One region of the Paenibacillus sp. FSL P4-0176 genome, then DNA from elsewhere that is predicted to be linked to it. Evidence: riboswitches for the same ligand, from Rfam matches in the RefSeq annotation. Region 1 holds a riboswitch; each other region holds the start of a gene.

Region 1 (5,024 bases):
TGGTGCAAAAGCTTGAGAATGCATGAGGGAATTCCTCCTTGTGTTCAGTTATATTCTAACTATGTTACGCAGAATTTCTTAAGGCGGATCACCTATTAAAGGAAAATAATAACTTAAAAACCCGCGCTATTATGATAGGCGGGCTTTCTGCTGTTCTTCTCGCATCCACTGAGCAATCTGCCGTTTACGCTCCAGAAAAGCGGATTCCTCCGTAATTTCTTCTCGTCTTGGGCGATCAAAAGGAACATGTACCTCGTGCAACACTGTTGCAGGTCGGTTGGATAATACATAGACCCGATCCGCAAGCAGCAATGCTTCTTCGATATTATGGGTGATGAACAGCACCGAGCGGCGGTTCTGTTCCCAGATATCGAGCAACCAGCGCTGCATGTCGCTACGTGTCAGTGCATCCAGCGCGCTGAAAGGTTCGTCCAGCAGCATGAGTTCCTGCGGACTGAGCAGGGCGCGCAGAAATGCAGCACGCTGCTGCATTCCGCCCGACAGCATATGAGGGTATGCCTGCTCGAACCCGGCAAGACCCACGCTGCTTAACCACTTACGAGCTTCTGCAAGTGCTTCGGTCCGAGGGGGAGTGCTTGAAGCCACTTCTCCAGCAAGCAGTACATTGTCTTCAATGGTACGCCAAGGGAAAAGGGCGGGCTGTTGCGGCATATAACTAATCTTGCCACGCTGTCCCGTTACATTTTGACCGTTCATAAGCACTTGGCCTTCCTGTGGCTTTAGCAGACCGCCGATGATATGGAACAGGGTACTTTTACCGCAGCCAGAAGGCCCGACGATAGCGACAAACTCGCCTTGCTCCACAGTCAGGGACAGTCCGTTCAGAACCGAAAGCCTACTCCGTCGTTCGCGGAATGATGCATGAACATTAACAACGTCCAGTGCAGGTGGAACCGGAGCAGGAGTCGTAATGGCAGGTTGATCAGGCGTAGCCGGGTGATGTTTTTCACCATGCTTTGGCTCCAATACACTTGTTCCTCGTTCAGGCTGGACTTGTTGGTCCAGTTGCCGATTCATATGATCATCACTTCCTAATATACAGATTACATCTTTACTATCGCTTCTGTGGCCGCCAGCCCACAAGCAGCTTCTCCAGTAGGGCAATGAGCAAGAAGAGCAACAAGCTGAGCGCGACAATAATCATGATTGCCACGAATAGGCGATCCGTGCGATAGGCTGACTTTTGCAACATCATATAATAACCAATACCCTTGTCTGCACCAATCCATTCGGCAATGATGGCACCCATCACGCTATAGGTAGCGGCGATTTTGACACCGGAGAACACGGATGGCAGAGCATGAGGAAGCTCCAGCTTCCAGAAAATCTGATGACGTTTCGCACCAGCCATGCGCATATAGTTCATCATCGCCGCGTCAGTACGGGTCAAGCCATCCATCGCCGCCACTGCAACAGGGAAGAAGCAGACGAGGATGATCGTAATCAGCTTGGGCAACAGCCCGAATCCAAACCAGATTAACAGGAGCGGCGCGAGCGCGATGGTTGGGATATTTTGACTAAGAATAAGTAAAGGGTACAGGGCTGACTTGAGAAAAGGGACCAAATGCAGTACCATCGCAATCAGTAATCCAACCGCTGTTCCAGCGGCGAATCCAATCAGCGTTAACTGAATGGTTGCGGAAGCGTGCATGCCAAGCCGTTCGGCCTGGGTTGCCGCTTCGCGGGCGATGTCGGACGGTGAAGGCAGCATCCATTTCTCAATATGGAAGAGGGAGACGGCTCCCTGCCATATCGCTATAAAGAGAATAACCGCCACAATGGGCGGCCATACACTTTTGAAATAGGCAGGCATTAGCGATACTTCTCCGTCAGGGTATCCATGCTGAAGCCGGTAGGGCTATGGGCGATTTTGATCTGGGAGATGATGCTTGGGCTGCCAGCCTCCACGAGTACCTCGTGCATTTTACGGACAACTTCCAGCAGTTCCTCTAGTTCCCCCTCCATCGTGGTGTCGAGCGCGTTCACCTGATATTTCAGGCCGGATTGCTGAATAACTTCAATGGCGCGATCAACGTAAGGATAAGAGTTCTCGCCATTTGGCGTTTTCGGGATAACCTGAATACTAAGTAGTGTGCTTGCCATGAGAGATCACGGCTCCTTTCGTGATAAATAAAATGAACTAATGACTGTTACACTTGCCACTTCGATGACAGAATAACCTTCCAATCGCTGTTATCCCCAGATTTTTTTGATTCCCTTTCTCTAAAGGGAAAATCCGGTGATAAAGGCGACCGCTTCGCTTTTTCACGTTATTTCTGTCCTCTCCGTCATCGTGTAAATATTAAGTTCGTTTTATATGAGAAATTTTATTGGGGTAAAAACTCGTTCGTATATGCCTTGCTCACATCGATCTGTTCATCCAGCAGTTTTTTGCTAAACATCCAGTCGGTGTAGTTCTGCCACACTTCCTGCTTTTGCTCACCCCAACGCGGGGCGTCATCCGTGTATTTTGGACTAAGCCACTTCTGGCTTGCCAGTACCAAGTCTTTATCCAAGTCCGGTACGGCCTTGATCAGAATGTTTGCTGCGTCTTCGGGATGATCAATTGCGTATTGATATCCTTCTGAAGTGGCTTTCAGGAATGCTTTCACCAACTCAGGGTCGTTTTGGATCGTCTGCTCGTTTGTTACTAGTACAGGCGTGTAGTAATCCAGTGCATCTGAATAATCCTTCACATATAACATGTCGATCGGTTCTCCGCGCAGTTCGGCTTCAATACCTGTCCAGGCGTAGAAAATCCATGCGAAATCGATATCCCGTTTCACTGCGGTGAAAAAGTCGGCATCACCCATGTTAATGTTTTTCACTTTGGATACATCGGCTCCGTCGCCTTCCATAATGGATTGCATCACGGCTTCTTCGACTGGGGAACCCCAACCGCCATAGGTTTTACCTTCAAAATCTTTCGGTGACTTGATATTCCGATCCGCCGGAGCAGCGAAACCAGATGTATTATGCTGAATAACTGCTGCGATGGAGACCAATGGAACACCCTGTGTGCGGGCTTGAGTTACACTCTCCTGATAACTTACGCCAAAAGGCACTTCATTCGAGGCAACCATTGTATCTGCGCCACCGGCACCTGGTTGTACAATCTCAACGTTCAAGCCTGCGGCTTTATAAAAACCTTGATCTACAGCTGCATACAGGCCTGTATGATTCGTATTTGGTGTCCAGTCGAGCACCACTTTAATATCTTTCAGGGCGGCAGTGTCACCTTCGTTGCTGCTTTCCGTATTTGTGTTGCCGTTCTGCCCAGCTGGGGCAGCTTCTTTGCCACCACATGCGGCTACAGTCACCATAAGCACGCATAAGAGCAACAATCCCATCGTTTTACGCCATTTCATCTGTGGTTCTCTCCTTCGGTATGTCCGGCCGATTGGCACGGGGTACTCCTTGGCTTCATATCCAATCATCTTGCATAAATCGACAGATTTATACCAGTTGAGATCTGGATAACGTCACTTTTTTTAGCTCTCTGGCTATATAAAAGAACATTAAAAAAGCGTCCCGTATTCCGGGACGCGTGCAGGCGTTAGAGAGGTGGCGTTCAGCCATAGGGCTGTGCCATTTCGATATACTCCGATTCCTACGCTGGCATGATCCAGATCAGGTCTAAGGGTTAGTATCTTGGTGGGATACACTCTCAGCCGGCCAATTCCGACTCCCCTGGGAAACTATGAAGTTACGGGCATTACTAGGTGTAATTATAGGCCAGAGGGTAGGACCTGTCCAGTCATGAACTGGATAGGGACACGTATAAGTTATAAACAGGCCGTTATACATATGTATAACAGCCTGTTTGGATGTGTTATTTTCAATAATTATCGTGGGGAATCATATAAGGCAATCTGACTGAGTGCAAAAGCATCGGATTTTGGGTCATAACCTACCTGTTTCTGAGTGGTTTCCAGATTTAATCGTTTAAACCGATTATTCGAGATCCCATGCAGTATGGTGAAGGGTTCCAGATCGGTAGTTGTAATTGCTTTGAACATCAAATCACACAAGTCAGCCGGACTAATATACGCGCTCATATCCCTTGCCTCCAGCACGGGTCCGTCCGGTTGAAAATCATCATATGCACCTATACGTATTGCTACACTTTGTAAACCTTCGGTATACGCAAAATAGGAAGCGAGCGATTCTCCAAAACATTTGCTAACCCCGTACAAATTCCGTGGGCGTGTCGGCATGTCCGGATAGACCTGAGCATCAATGGGATACCCCTCGATCGTCTGTGCACTGCTTGCCAGAATGACTCTTCGTACACCTTGGTCCTTGGCTGCACGGAATACATTAAATGTGCCTTTGATATTGATGTCCAACAACGATTCATAAAATCCGGCATGCGGGGAAGGATCTCCCGCCAGATGTACAACCACATCCATGCCTTCGCAAGCATGCTGACAGGCTTCGGGGTCTGTCACATCCAGTGTCATGATCTCATGGCCTGTCCCTTGATACGTATGCAGTCTGTCGATATTCAAATCCGTTAGTCGCAGGTGAAATGTCTCTGACAAGTGTTGGGACAAGTCACGTCCAATTTTTCCGGCTGCGCCGGTAATTAAAATGTTCATGAAATCAGCTCCATTTCTTAGCGCTGGAAGAACTCAATCCATTCCTTTTCAGGTCCATAGATGAAGAAATAGCGGTAACCGTTAGGCAGTGTAATAATCTCTCCATCGATAAATTCGGCTTCGGTGGATTGAATGCGTTTGTACTCAGAATCAAGATCATCCACGTGGATCGCAAAATGGTGCACCGTACCTTCGGAAGGCAGCTTGTCGCTGTATCCTTGAATTAGCTCAATCTCAGTCTCGTTACTTCCATTGAAGCCGAGAAAGGCGAGCTGAATGACGCCGTTAGTATGGGTTACCCGGTCTTTCAATTCAAGACCAACAATCTCCGTATAGAAACGCAGCGTGGTCTCCAGATCACGCACGGCAATGCCGACGTGGTCAATGCGCTTTTGAAAACTC
Region 2 (5,024 bases), 3.6 Mb from region 1:
CGATGACTTCGACTTTTATCATATCACAAAGTCCTGAAGCCCGCGCAAGCTCAGCAATCCGCACCGCCTCTTCCGCATTGGAAGCCCCCGCCGTATTCGGAAGAAGTGTGTATTTGTCCAAATCCAACGTATCCAGGAAATGCTTCTGATTACGTTCCTCCAGATTCAGACGACGAACAGCAAAGGTTAAAACTTCCGTTTCAGATGCTTCCACAGCCTGACTTTGCACTTCCAGATCGGAAAACTTGCCTGTTCCGAGCAACAATCTGGACTCAAACGTATATTTACCAATGTTCAACATCATCAACCGCCTCCTACAAAATGTACAATCTCAATTCGATCGCCTTCTCTTAATGCCGTCGTTTCATGGTACTCGCGGGTTAAAATATGCTTATTCAGCTCTACAACTACAGTCTTGACTTGCAAATCAAAAGATTGGAGTAATTTATCCACACGATTCAATCTGTCTTCAATCTCCATCCGTTGACCATTAACGATGATATTCACTGCACCACTCCCTTTCTGTTCAATCGCTCAGGGCTCAGCGCCTCAATTCCGAGCTCTTCTGAGCTTTTGCCCGCGAGCAATTCAGCGATTAGTCTGCCTGTTATCGCACTGAGCAAAATACCGTTACGGTAATGTCCAAAGGCGGCAAACAGCCCGGGAACACTTTCGCAAGCACCTATATAAGGTAGACCATCCGGAGTTGCCGGCCTTACGCCTGCCCACGCCCGCAAAAATTGTGCCTCTTTCATCCCAGGCACCCAGTGGGTAGCCGCTGTTAATAGCTTCTGAACACCCTGTACAGAAACGTTTAAATCCGTTCTGCCTGGCAGACTGGTTGCCCCGAGCCAAACCTCTCCATTGGCTTTGGGAACAATATAGATATCCTCTGCATACACCGTTCTGTCAGGTCTGTACCCTGCATGTTCATTTGAGAACTGAACGGCGGCTATTTCACCTTTTACAGACCACACAGGCAAGCTCAGATTCACATGTCTCATCAACTCTTCACTCTGTAATCCAGCCGCTATAATGACATGTTTGCATTTCATCTCACCGATCGATGTGGTGATCCCCTGCACGCCGTGTTCGTTTGCTTGCACACGTATATCCTGTATGTCCTCAATGACCCCCGCTCCCAATGCTTGAGCGGATTCAGCATATGCCTTCGTTAGATGGACTGGAAGAATCTCACTCTCATAAGGTCTGTAGTAGGCTCCATACGTATCTCTGTTAAGCCATGATGCCTCCTGTTGCACAACGGAACGATCCCACCACACCTCATCAGCAGAAGCAGACAACGCAGACTTCCGATTGTCCTTATAACTACTTAATTCACTGTATGAACGAAAAGGAGTTAGGAATCCCTGGCGTTGCAGACCAGTCTCTGCCTCACTTAGTGTAGCCATTAGCACCTGTTGCTCATGAAGTAACTGTCTACTCTGTCTGGCGAGCTTAGCCATCAAAGGATGAGCAAAATCCTCACTATCTGCCGCCAGCATTCCAGCCGCCGCACAAGAAGTGCCTCCCGCAATCGCCGAACGCTCCAGCAACATCACATCCTGTCCACGGGAAGCAAGCTCATACGCAATGGCACAACCAACAACGCCTCCACCTACAATAATCGTTTCTGCATGAATCTTATCCGGTCTATCAGTAATGATCTTTTTCATCCTCTCATCTCCTTGATTCAGCGGCTCAAACTTTCTGTAGCAACGATAGCCTGCCTTAATAATGCAGCAGCCCGATCCGGGGAATCGCTCGCCCATACATTCGAGATCACAGCGACTCCCTGTGCGCCTGCAGAGCGAATAGCGTGAATGTTTCCCGGTTCGATGCCCCCAATTGCCATGACAGGAATGGAGACACCAGAGCACACTTCAGCCAGAGCATAAAATCCTCTTGGTTCAAGATCAGGCTTACTGTTGGTTGAGTAGACATGCCCGAAGAAAAGGTAATCAGCTCCCCGTTCTTCAGCGATTTTTGCCTCATCGATTGAATGAACAGATACACCCAGACGAATTCGCTGGACATTGCTTATAACAGCAGGGTTGTAGTTACGTATAGCCTCTTGCCCCCAATGTACACCGCCATAGATGTCATTCTGTGGTGGCAGTTCTGAACCATTGATAACGATGCGACAAGACGGAACGCCAACGCTACGCAGACTTTCAGCCCAACCGATCTTGTCTTGCCACGAGAATTGTTTCTCTCGTATATGGATGTAGTCCACCCATGGCCAAACGTCCTTTGCAGCTTTTACAAAAGATGCTTGATTCCCTACACCCGTAGATACAACATGCAATTCAAATGATTCGTGAACATGTTCATGAGAACTTACCGTACTGTTCATCCCCTTCCATGTGTGAATGCTATGAAAACACAAAAAAGCCACTCCCGTAGGGGAGTGGCTGCGTATTAATTATAGGACCAGATGACTGACTGATACATACAGTTCATTTCGTGCAATAAAGCTATAGACCTTATAGCCATAACGTTATACACGCAACTGCATGTTTCAATTCGTTAAGCAGACGGTTGAAATCCTTCCGAATTGCCGTTTGCTCACGTCATCCACTGAAACGCGCTCGCCACTTCCCTACGCTGGTATGATCCAGATCAGGTGCAAAGGGTCCGGAATCGCATTCTTCCATCTCAGCCACATCGTGTGGCCCCCCTAGTGTTCATATGAAGTTGTAGCCTATGTTACCATAGAAGGATTTTTTTGTCACCGTTCATTTCTATTAAGCGTTGCTTGAATTGTCTAGTTTTTCTCAGACCATTCTTCAACATTCCATGTTTTGGTAACCCAACCCTCGTAGAAATCAGGTTCATGAGATACCAGCAACACCGTTCCCTTGAATTCTTGCAAGGCACGCTGTAACTCAGCTTTAGCTGTGACATCCAAATGGTTCGTCGGCTCATCGAATAGAATCCAGTTGCTTTCACGCATCAAGAGTTTGCATAGACGAACCTTGGCTTGCTCTCCACCACTCAGCATGTTAAGCGGACGGGTAATGTGCTCATTTTTCAACCCGCAGCGAGCGAGATGACCCCGGACCTCATTCTGGGTCAAATGTGAAAACTCATTCCAGACATCCTCAATCGGCGTGATATTTCCAGCACGAACTTCCTGCTCAAAATAGGCCGTTTCGAGATAATCTCCCAAAAAGGTCTTTCCACTGAGTGGAGATATTTTGCCCAAGATGGTTTTCAGCAGCGTCGATTTACCCACACCATTACAACCTACGATGGCAATTTTCTCACCACGTTCAATTGTCATTGTCATCTTAGGCAGCAAAGGATACGTATATCCAATTTCAAAATCAATGCCCTCAAAGACCGTTTTGCTACTCGCACGGGCATCCTTGAATTTGAACGTTGGTTTGGCCGCTTCATCTGGACGATCAATACGTTCAATTCTGTCCAGCTGTTTCTCCCGGCTCTTCGCTCGACCTGAAGTTGAAGCACGTGCCTTGTTACGCTGAATGAAATCTTCCTGCTTCTTGATGTACTCTTGCTGCTTCTCGTACGCATCAATATGCTGGGCTTTATTCATATCAGCCATCTCGAGGAACTTGTCATAGTTCGCTGCATATCTCGTTAATTTGGCAAATTCCAAATGATAAATGACATTTACGACTTCATTCATGAATTCCGTGTCATGGGAGATTAAAAGAAACGCATGAGGGTAGTCCTTCAGGTAACGTGACAACCATTCAATGTGCTCTACATCCAGATAGTTGGTCGGCTCATCCAGCAAAAGGGCTGTAGGTTTCTCAAGCAGAAGCTTGGCAAGAAGCACCTTGGTACGTTGCCCACCACTTAGAGCTGCGACATCCCGATCAAGACCAATTGCGGACAAACCAAGACCATTGGCCATCTCTTCCACTTTTACGTCAATCAGATAAAAATCGCCCTGTTCCAGTTGTTCCTGAATATCGCCCATCTCTTCCAGCAACTGCTCCAGCTTATCTGGATCTGCATCTGCCATCTGGTCCGTTATATTCATCATTTCTTTTTCTAATTCAAGCAACGGAAGGAATGCATCTTTAAGAACGTCACGAATAGTTTTGCCTGGGGTAAGCTTTGTGTGCTGATCCAGATATCCATAACGTACCTTAGGTGTCCATTCTACTTTTCCACTATCTTTAAGCAATTTACCGGTAAGGATGTTCATTAATGTGGATTTACCCACACCATTGGCACCAACAAGTCCTACACGCTCTCCGGCAAGTAAACGAAACGATACATTTTTAAATAACGTGCGATCTCCAAAATTGTGACTTACGTTCTCTACTGACAATAAACTCATAAGATGAGGTTGCTCCTATCTATTAGACATTACTTTTGTTATTGTTCCGAAACCCTATTCTAGCACAGGTCCCGTCTTTTCTGAAAGTAATGTAAACAGTTCAGGAACCTCTTACATGATTTTATCATACAGGCTACCCTAACGATTAGAGCATTTATATTCAAAATAGCCTTGTGCAGCTGCTTGTCTTGCGTCTGTGAACACCTCTTCAGCACGGTAACCATTACCACATGTGGAGGGGTAATAGTACTTGATACCCGTTAAAGGATCTACCCCACCTACGATAGCCGTTTTCTTCACAAGTCTGCCTCCACCGATCGCATAATTGTTGATCTTTTGGTCACCCACACCTATACCTTGGATAAAGGCCATAATCCCTGTATCGTTAATGGAGTTGTACCAATCTTCCTGCGCAATCAGGGGCATCGTAAACGTATAGGAAATACCGTTCTTTCTGGCAAACTCATTATGGCGGTTAATCACATCAGCCAGATCATCCTGTACAGCAGTCACAATCCGGCTTTGTCTAACTTGCTCAAATACGCTGGTATTCTGAAGTAAAGGAATCTGTGTGCTTGAGGCCAGTTCTTTTTGGAATCCCTCAATCCATTTCCCTGCGCTTGCGTCAAAGGCATATACGTAGTCGTCCAGTGTAAAGTTAATACTGTTACCATTAGAATCTGAATATGTATAAGGTTTCTTGGGA
Region 3 (5,024 bases), 3.2 Mb from region 1:
TTATTCACGGGATGATCCCTAACCTTCAGGAAAACTATGTCATCGGACATGAGCCGATGGGGATCGTAGAAGAAGTGGGCCCTGGCGTGACCAAGGTAAAAAAAGGCGACCGCGTAATCATCCCGTTTAACATCGCATGCGGAGAATGCTTTTTTTGCAAAAATCAGCTGGAAAGCCAATGTGACAATTCCAACGAACACGGGGATATGGGCGCATATTTCGGCTACTCCGGAACGACCGGCGGATATCCCGGCGGGCAAGCGGAGTATTTACGGGTCCCATTTGCTAATTTTACCCACTTTAAGATCCCTGAAAACTGCGAACAACCGGACGAAAAGCTAAGCTTGATCGCCGATGCCATGACGACGGCATTCTGGAGCGTAGATAACGCCGGCGTTAAAAATGGAGATACGGTCATTGTGCTCGGCTGCGGCCCGGTCGGACTCCTAGCCCAGAAGTTCTGCTGGCTGAAAGGAGCTAAGCGGGTCATAGCCGTCGACTATGTCGATTACCGCTTAAAGCATGCGAAGCGAACAAACAATGTGGAAATAGTAAACTTCGAACAGGATAAGAATATTGGGAACACTCTCAAGGAAATGACCAAAGGCGGCGCCGATGTTGTCATTGATGCGGTAGGAATGGACGGCAAGATGAGCGATCTTGAATTTCTAGCCAGCGGTATGAAACTGCAAGGCGGCACCATGAGCGCATTTATCATTGCATCTCAGGCTGTTCGCAAAGGTGGCACCATTCAAGTCACTGGGGTATACGGCGGACGTTATAACGGATTCCCGCTCGGTGATATCATGCAGCGAAACGTGAATATCCGTTCCGGACAAGCTCCGGTCATTCACTACATGCCATACATGTACGAGTTGGTTACGTCTGGCAAAGTGGACCCTGGCGACATTGTTACGCACGTCATTCCGCTCAGCGAGGCCAAACGGGGCTATGAAGTGTTCGATACAAAAACGGACGATTGCATTAAAGTCATCTTAAAGCCTTAAATATGAATAGATACATGGGAGGACAATCTGAATGGATTCCACATACGCTTTGCATGAGATGCTCGAGGTACATGAAATAGCTGCGTTCAAGACGGTTTGTATGACTAAATCCAAGACCATGCAAGCTCTGGTAACCGACCCGGAGCTCAAGCAAATTTTGCAACAAGATGCGATCTTATCACAACAGCAGCTTCAGGAGCTCGGTGGAGTGCTGTCTAAAGCGACTGTATAGGAGATAAAAAAATGAACCCAATATTAGAACACATGACTGGTCTTAATACGCTGACCGATGACGTGATCGCAATGGATTTTTTGATGAACGCCAAGAGCGGTGTCAGAAACTACGCCATGGCTGTGACCGAATGTGCCACCCCCGAAATCAAACAAATTTTGATGAAACAGCTCGATGAAGCCATAGATTCTCATGAAAAGATATCAAATTACATGGTGCAGCATGGTTTATACCACCCTTACCATATTGCAGAGCAAATTCAGCTCGATCTGAAAAACATTCAGACTGCTATGAACATTCCGTCCTGACACCCTTTTTGATTTTAGCCAGAGACTTCAGAGAACAAAATGTCCCTGTGTCAAGAATTTCAACAATGAAAAAAGGCGGACACTATCCGCCCTTTTTTTGGCATCGTCACGAAACACGCTTATTGCAAGCGTTCCTTTACGTATTCTACTTATTTCTATCCTGAGACTGTTTATGGCCGCTGCTCTCTACTTTAATTGACTACAGTGAACTTAAGGCTCCAGCTTCCATGACATTTCCCAAAAATCAAGCTCAAAGCGACTGCACATCACGAAAATATCCTCCATCCGTTGGTACGTTCCCTCGCTACAGCCTTCTAATAGCTTATCAGTTAACGTCACTAGGGATTGATTGTTGCTGTTGTATTCAGAGGAAGCATATCCTGTGATCCACTCTCCGTAAAAAGGATGCTCAGCTGCACCTGGCTTTTGGGCAAGGACTTGACCAATCTCTGCATAGCTCCATGAGCAGGCCAGAATGGATACAAGTACTTCTGCTATGCCACCCGCATGGGAAACAGAGAGCATATAGTTAGTATAGGCTGCATTTTTCAGGGCAGGTTTTACCTGGAAAACATGATCCTCTGTAATTCCTAATCGCTCCATATAAGAACGATGAATTTTCATTTCACCATTCAGGATGTTATCTACGTTTTCACTAAAAAACTGCATCAATTTGGGGTCGTGCGACTTGACAATACCTAGTGCAAATACGCGGGCATAATCGAACAGGTACAAGTAGTCTTGCAGCAAATAATAACGAAATTGTTCAACCGTTAAGGAACCATCTCCGATTCCTTTAACAAAGGGATGCTCAAGACATTCCTTCCACACAGGCTGTGCTGCCTGATATAGTCTCTCTGAAATAGTCAACATGTGTTCCTCCAATTCATAATGTACGTATTTAAAAACAAAAAAACGAAACATCCTATGGATGTTTCGCAGACAAATACACTAAAACAAGGGGGTTCGCATGAGCTACCCAAGTACAGTGTTTCATCGTTGCATCCCTACGTTGGCATTATCCAAATCAGGTAAGGTCGGTTTAACACCCTCTCAGCCGGTTAAGGCTCCCTCGCAAACGGTTGTATGTAGTTGATTACTTTCCTATTCCCATAAAAGATAAAATAACATCCATTTAGTATATCAAGGGCTGTTAAATATAGTCAAGGAAGATTGTATCGCCCCTCATCACCTTTGGTGACGGATGTAAACGATGAAAACCATCACAACAATGGTTGAGTTTCAGCCACTGTTATGATGGTTTCTATTCTTGCAACTACTGCCGATGGTTTAATGCCCGAGTTTGTTCTTTCCGACAAAAGTGAGTATTCCGTACTGGGAAGTATTTCTCCAGCTCTCATTGGTCGTATCATTCCACTTGGCTACGCTCTGCTTACCTCCGCCCTGGTTGTCGTTAATTTGGAGCTCGAAACCGAGAACATTTCCTGCTTTGGGCGTCAATGATTGTAAATGAATTCTGGCTTCTACGAGATATCCTTTATTTGTTTTCTTCACAGCACTTACAAGGCGTCCAGGTGAGGCACCCCCTGCAAAGGTTCCCACATTGTCTGCACTGATTCTGAACTGGGCATCATCATATTGAAAATACGGTGTGCGCTGGTGATTCTCGTCCAGGAAAATCTCAACCGAATCCTGATCCCATGGGTTGATACTATCTGTAATGATGTTTGGATCAGTGACGTCGATCAGCAGGTATAGATACTCACCTGACCACATTGCGCGAGCCACTGCCTCTGCACCTTCGCTCTGGTTCAACCGTTTTACTTCAAATGGTGCAGCCTTATTCCATGATGTGTCTTTCTTCCCATCAATCTGAACAATCCCTTGCACAGCTTGTGCAGATTTGGGCATAGGGGCGAGTTGAATCACGCCGTATTTGCTTGTATCCTGTTCCTGAGATTGTGTTCTATCATTCCAGTACAGTGGATTATAAGGTTGTGTCCCACTTGAACCGCCATCAGTCACACGGATATCCAATCCGGCTTCATATTCTGATCCGACTTGGATACCACCCCACGGAATGGACAATTCAACCTGATATCCGGCTTTTGTCTCGCGTACACGATATGAACGCTGCTCCACACCCTCAGCTTTGCCCGACCGCTTAATGATTACGTGTCGGTCATCTGCTTCATATGAAGTGGTCTTGCCATTATTGAGATCAACAAAGATATCTACTCTGTCATTCACATCTGCCTTTGCATCCTGTACATCCACGAGGATATACAGGTTACTATGATCCCATAAAGTGCGGAAACTGGCTGATCCCGAAGAGTCACCCTTCAGTGGAGTAGACACCGCTTTGTTCCAGAGCGGATCTTGTGTCTGTTTTTTGATATCCGGTTTACCCGAAAGTGAGACGGCTCTCTGCGTCAACACAGGCAAACTGGATTCATCCACGAGTCCCCAGTATGCCTTTTTGGCCTTCAGGGCTGAATCAAACAGCATAGCCTGGTTGTTGTAAGACTTCTCATCTTGGAGTCCCCATAAGGTAACTGAAGAAATGTGGTCTTTGTGTTTTTTGTACAAATCCAACAGTTCCTTATATCGATACGCCTGCTTTACTGCAACTTCATCGGACATCTCTTCACCAAATGGAATTCCGCTATCCACATCCAGTTCCGTGATCTGAATATCCAATCCAAGTTCGGCGAACATGCTGATCGTTTTTTCAATTTCCTTGATGGGCGGGGATTCCAGGTTATAGTGGGATTGCAAACCCACACCATCGATGAGCCCTTTCTCTTTCAGTCGTTTGACCAACTGATACATATGCTCTCTTTTCTCAGAGATTTCCGTGAAGTATTCGTTGTAATATAATTTGGCATTCGGATCGGCTGCACGAGCGAATTCATAGGTTTTCTCAATATAATCCGGACCAATTAGTTCATAAAAGGGACTTTTACGTAAACCGTTGGCATCACCATTGCTATCCGCAATCGCCTCGTTTACCACATCCCAGGCATAGATCTTACCTTTGTATCGGGTCATGACGGTTTCAACGTAATCCTGAATCCGGGCAAGTAGTAATTCTCGACTCGCAGGGTTACCCTGAGGATCCTTGAACATCCACTCTGCTGCATCAATATGCCACAACAACGCATGTGCGCGTACGCCCATACCATGCTCCTCGGCGAACTGAACATATTGATCGGCTGCCTCGAACTCATAAACACCTTCGGAAGGAGACATGTACTTCGGTTTCATCTCGTAGGTTGCGGTCAAGCTGTTAAAGTGCTTTGTGAGCAGTTGTCCATATGCGCCTTCCAACTGCCAGCGATACACCGCTGCACCAATGGGGAAATCATCTTGATACAGGTCTTTCAGAGACAGAATCCCTTCTTCAATCTCCAGTTGCTCGGCCAGAGTAAATGATACATCATCCACATAGAACGATAACGTATCTACGCTATCTTCAGAGATGTAGGGTGTTTCGATGAACAAATTCAATTCAGT
Region 4 (5,024 bases), 270 kb from region 1:
GCAGATTGCTGAGCAGTACCCGGGTAAAGCGGTAGTGGCGGCCCAACTGTCTATGGCTCCCGCTGCTGCACAGGTTACAATAGATCGCGGTATTCCAATCCATAGCCCGCTGGCATTGCTTGCAACGTATTTGGAGAAGGATTTGGGCTTGGCTCGACAGTAGCTGCATCAAACAATTAATTGATACAAATTGGATGTGCTCCTGTGATCTAGTTAAGAGTTAGTATAATAAATATAAGTATGTTTAATTTATTATTTACATAAATACATATTAATCCTAATTTATAAAATAATAATTAAATATACATAATTTAGGTATACAAACCTAGGGTTATATGATAAATTTATATTGTTATAATTTAACAAATTACTCAGAGGGTGAGGTTTTACATTGAAATTATTGCGTTTATCGAAGTTACTGTTGGTTTGCTGTCTATGCCTATTACTTATTCCTACCAGTGCTTTCGCTTCTGCAGAGAATAAAACTGTGAAATTGGATATAACTTTATTAAAGCAGGGTATTCCTTATGAAGTAATAGAATCCTGGAGCCCTGAGTTTAAGAAAAGTCTTTCGAAAGAAGATGGATCAATTGAAGTAGTGGCTCATGAAAAAGCCTCAGCACCTGAATTCAACGGAGAGGTTGGACCACTTGGAAATATCAAGGATGATCAATTTGACTATTATATAACCATAGTTCGAACTGATAATGTTAATAATCGTGAGCGGTTTATGGTTGCATTAACAGGAAAGTGGAAATCAATGCCTTTTTGGCGCTTATCTGATGCTTATGGCGCTTCTTTTGATAAAGAAATTTGGAGAACAGTTCCAGGTTCTGGGTATTATGAAGATAAAGTCAAGTATAGCGGAAACTCTACGTTTACAACTTTAGGAAGTGGACGTAATTTCTCATATACTGGTGAGAATGGTGTTGGATTCAATGCTGATCTCAAAGGGGGCATTATTATAACAGAACAGGTTGCCTCTGCCGTCTTTACAATAGAACATAAAAAGCAAGGAAATCAAAGTGGTCTATCTCAAATACAATCCAATTACTACCACATTAAAGGTACGGGCAGTGTAGGATTGAGTTTTGGAGCTCTAGAGGTTAGCTTCTCAGGCTCTGCTGATAATGATTCCAGAGGTACACTTAAAAATTTTAATTATTAATAAAGTCTTTGTTAAATATGTTTATGTAATATAAGGTAGAATAAATTTAAATTAACAAAAGAGAACGATATAAAAATCGTTCTCTTTTACACATTTCACTCAAAAAGAGAGGTGAATAAATTAATGCGATTTTTATATATTCTTATCTTGTTCCTAGTCGGTATGGGTTCTTCCGCACTTCTACATGCTAGTAATCTTAAACTTTCTGATGGCGTGCTGTTTGTCATCGCAGGTATCCTATTTCAGATTTGGCGTAAGTTGGATTGAATCCAAGAGTTACGGTGAAGCGGGTTTGGCCTTGTCCAAACATTAATCAATATTTATAATTTAAAGCTTCAAAAAACCTTCATCACTTGGCTCCCTTAGGAACGTGTTCGATATTCCTCGGCCTTTTCCTGCATCCCGGCAGCTACAGCCTCATTCTCGGACAATCCTTTGTCCGCCGCAAAGGCACGAATGTCCTGCGTGATGCGCATACTACAGAACTTCGGTCCGCACATGGAGCAGAAATGAGCTTCTTTGGCCCCTTCTGCTGGCAGCGTCTCATCATGGTAGGATAGCGCACGTTCCGGGTCCAGTGACAGGTTGAACTGGTCACGCCAACGGAACTCGAACCGCGCTTTGGACAATGCGTCATCGCGGCGCTGGGCACGTGGATGTCCCTTCGCCAGATCGGCGGCGTGGGCCGCGATCTTGTAGGCGATGACCCCTTCCCGCACATCATCCTTGTTGGGCAGGCCCAAATGTTCTTTTGGCGTAACATAACAGAGCATCGACGTGCCGAACCAGCCAATCATGGCTGCCCCAATGGCGGATGTGATGTGATCATATCCTGGCGCAATGTCGGTCGTTAGCGGCCCAAGTGTGTAGAACGGTGCTTCTTTACAGATCTCCATCTGCAAGTCCACATTCTCCTTGATCTTATGCATCGGCACATGACCCGGGCCTTCGATCATCACCTGCACATCATGCTTCCATGCGATCTGCGTCAGTTCCCCAAGCGTGGCCAGTTCCGCCATCTGAGCTTCGTCATTCGCATCGTAGATACTGCCTGGACGAAGTCCATCTCCCAGCGAAAACGCTACATCATACCCTTTCATAATCTCGCAGATTTCTTCAAAATGGGTATACAAAAAATTCTCCTGATGATGCGCCAGACACCATGCTGCCATAATGGAACCGCCCCGAGACACAATGCCTGTCATTCGCTTGGCGGTCATGGGGATATAACGCAGCAATACACCTGCATGAATCGTAAAGTAGTCCACGCCCTGCTCTGCCTGCTCTATGAGTGTGTCACGGTACAACTCCCAAGTCAGCGCTTCCGCTTCGCCATTCACCTTTTCCAGCGCCTGATACAGCGGCACCGTACCAATCGGCACAGGTGAATTACGGATAATCCATTCCCGGGTGGTATGAATGTTTTTGCCTGTGGACAGATCCATTACGGTATCTGATCCCCATCGTACTGCCCAAGTCATCTTCTCGACCTCTTCCTCAATGGAGGAAGATACGGCAGAGTTACCTATGTTGGCATTGATCTTCACATGAAAATGACGACCAATCAACATCGGCTCACTCTCCGGGTGATTGATGTTGGATGGCAGAATGGCCCGTCCACTCGCCAGCTCCTGTCTTACAAATTCCGGTTCCACGCCTTCACGAATAGCGGCGAACTCCATCTCTGCCGTAATGACTCCCTGCCTCGCATAATGCATCTGAGTCACACAGCGTCCTGTCTGTGCTCGCAGCGGTTTGCCTCGTAATCCAGGGTACTCTTCGGCTCCAGCTCTCTTTCCTCCGGGCTTCAGTCCGTTATCCTCCGGTTTAACCGTACGGCCTTGATAAGCTTCAACATCGCCACGCTCTGTGATCCAACGGGTGCGCAGGGCTGGCAAACCTGCGCGGATATCCGCATGAAATGCGGGATCGGTCATCGGGCCGCTCGTATCGTAGACACGCAACGGTTCGTTATGCTCCACCCCTTGGGGAGTATTCGTGTCATGAAGGGCTATCTCACGCTCCGGTACAGCAATGTCCGGCCGTGAGCCCTGAATGTAGACTTTGCGGCTGCCCGGAAAGGGCTGGACCCGTCCGGCCGCCCCTGTTTCTTTTTCCACCTGCTGACCGTTATGTTCCTGTTCCATCGCTTGTTGTCCCGTTTGATTTCCTGTACTCATGTTCACTTGTCTCCTCCTCAGTGTTCGTCGCTTGTTTGGTTGGTTTCATCATTAGCTCGCTTACGTACCTGTCCCAAATCATGCGCAATGCAGAGAAGAAAGAGCGATCCTACACCAGACCAGGGGAGACACTTTTCATGTACAGTTAACAACAGACGGAGGCTGCCACAGATCATCGATCTATAAGACTTCCCTCCTCATCCAAGCCCACTTCCGCAGGTTATCGAAAAAGAAGCCCATAAAATCCGCGCTATATCGCCCGTTCCCTGTATATAAAAAAGCCGGTCCCCGAAGGAACCGACTTTTATGTCCATCACCAATAATGCACCTTTATGCAGCTCCTTAACGGAGCCCTACAAGGGTCACATCATGTGGTGGTTGTGGTCATATCGCCGATTACTTCCCTACGCTGGTATGATCCAGATCAGGTGCAAAGGGTCCGGAATCTCATGCGATTCCGTCTCAGTCCGGACAATTCGGACTCCCCCAGTAACGTTAATTAGTTGCAGCTTACATAAGCCGCCGTTCATATTCAATGAAGCTGGCCCCGCTGGGCCGTCCATTACAGAGTAGCGCAACCGGAACATAAAAACAACCTTTATATTCCAAATGATCAAACTCTATTGGAGAAAAAACTTACATCAACATCAGGATAACATGAGCCCCATTTGCGTAGCAGCATCCTTCAACACAGGTGCGTATTCATGCAATGTCTCCTGCGAAAGTCGGCTGACAGGTCCTGAGACCGAGAGGGCAGCTGCAATATTGCCTCTGCGATCCATAATCGGTACAGATACCGCGGCAGCTCCCGGCTCACGTTCCTCGTAACTTGTGGCATATCCGTTATCCCGGATATCTCCCATCTGCGCTAAATACACCGCGGGATCAATAAACACCGGCCATTCCGGCCCGTTCATCAGTTCTTCACGATCCTCGTCCGTGGCAAACGCCATCAGGACTTTGCTGGAAGCCCCCACAGACAGCGGGAGTCTAACACCAACGGGAGCAACTCGGCGGATCGCCTGATCACTTTGCACCGCCTGAATACGAATCCGTTCACTCCCATCACGCAGGTACAGACTCACGGTCTCCCCCAATCGATCTCTCAGTCGCTCCATCGCAGGCAGCAGCAGAATAGCGGGATCATCACTGCGGGACATATGAGCTGACAGCTCCCAGATTCGGATGCCAAGTCGGTACTTCTCTGTTGCTGCATCGCGGATCACGAACCCTCGATCCTCCAGCGTAGCCATCAAACGGTGCACTGTACTTTTGTGCAGGCCAATCTGGCTGGCAATTTCGGTGAGTCCCAGATCACTGCGTGTGGTAAAACATAATAATATATCCAGCGCCCGTTCCACAGCCCGGACGGTTAACTTGCGATCTTCCATGGCATAATGCCCTCCTCATGTTTCATCACATGAAACTTGGTTACATAAATTATATGAGAAACGGTCTCATCTGTAAACCAAAAAGAGCCAAAATCAAAATAGGACAACCTGAAAATTTTTCCTTTTTATAAGACTTAATCCCCTGTAATTTACACACTAAGGTAATGTTACCCATATATCTTAAGAACTATATAACAATTGCGTAACAAATGCCCTCAATCAATTGACTTTGACTATATTGGAACATACGATAAAGATATATTACATTAAGATATCGCTCTGAAG

What was found. Region 1 has a riboswitch for thiamine pyrophosphate ahead of MKY95_RS02380 (ABC transporter substrate-binding protein). Riboswitches for the same ligand answer to the same signal wherever they lie in the genome.
Region 2: another riboswitch for thiamine pyrophosphate. It lies ahead of MKY95_RS18410 (thiamine phosphate synthase); the one in region 1 lies ahead of MKY95_RS02380 (ABC transporter substrate-binding protein).
Region 3: another riboswitch for thiamine pyrophosphate. It lies ahead of tenA (thiaminase II); the one in region 1 lies ahead of MKY95_RS02380 (ABC transporter substrate-binding protein).
Region 4: another riboswitch for thiamine pyrophosphate. It lies ahead of thiC (phosphomethylpyrimidine synthase ThiC); the one in region 1 lies ahead of MKY95_RS02380 (ABC transporter substrate-binding protein).

Annotation. Positions count from the first base shown of each region.
Region 1 covers NZ_CP150242.1:493,526-498,549, forward strand. Annotated here, with positions in the region: gene MKY95_RS02360 (TatD family hydrolase) at 1-24, opposite strand, end outside; gene MKY95_RS02365 (ABC transporter ATP-binding protein) at 130-1,038, opposite strand; gene MKY95_RS02370 (ABC transporter permease) at 1,076-1,834, opposite strand; gene MKY95_RS02375 (thiamine-binding protein) at 1,834-2,124, opposite strand; gene MKY95_RS02380 (ABC transporter substrate-binding protein) at 2,349-3,389, opposite strand; TPP riboswitch at 3,611-3,723, opposite strand; gene MKY95_RS02385 (NAD(P)-dependent oxidoreductase) at 3,867-4,622, opposite strand; gene MKY95_RS02390 (VOC family protein) at 4,640-5,024, opposite strand, start outside.
Region 2 covers NZ_CP150242.1:4,087,498-4,092,521, forward strand. Annotated here, with positions in the region: gene MKY95_RS18395 (thiazole synthase) at 1-301, opposite strand, end outside; gene thiS (sulfur carrier protein ThiS) at 304-507, opposite strand; gene thiO (glycine oxidase ThiO) at 504-1,676, opposite strand; gene MKY95_RS18410 (thiamine phosphate synthase) at 1,694-2,356, opposite strand; TPP riboswitch at 2,583-2,692, opposite strand; gene MKY95_RS18415 (ABC-F family ATP-binding cassette domain-containing protein) at 2,768-4,318, opposite strand; gene MKY95_RS18420 (hypothetical protein) at 4,457-5,024, opposite strand, start outside.
Region 3 covers NZ_CP150242.1:3,725,644-3,730,667, reverse strand. Annotated here, with positions in the region: gene MKY95_RS16780 (zinc-dependent alcohol dehydrogenase) at 1-1,007, shown strand, start outside; gene MKY95_RS16775 (hypothetical protein) at 1,039-1,239, shown strand; gene MKY95_RS16770 (spore coat protein) at 1,251-1,547, shown strand; gene tenA (thiaminase II) at 1,758-2,420, opposite strand; TPP riboswitch at 2,534-2,631, opposite strand; gene MKY95_RS16760 (endo-1,4-beta-xylanase) at 2,838-5,024, opposite strand, start outside.
Region 4 covers NZ_CP150242.1:759,206-764,229, reverse strand. Annotated here, with positions in the region: gene MKY95_RS03570 (hypothetical protein) at 1-163, shown strand, start outside; gene MKY95_RS03565 (hypothetical protein) at 392-1,168, shown strand; gene thiC (phosphomethylpyrimidine synthase ThiC) at 1,531-3,315, opposite strand; TPP riboswitch at 3,733-3,846, opposite strand; gene MKY95_RS03555 (IclR family transcriptional regulator) at 3,996-4,739, opposite strand.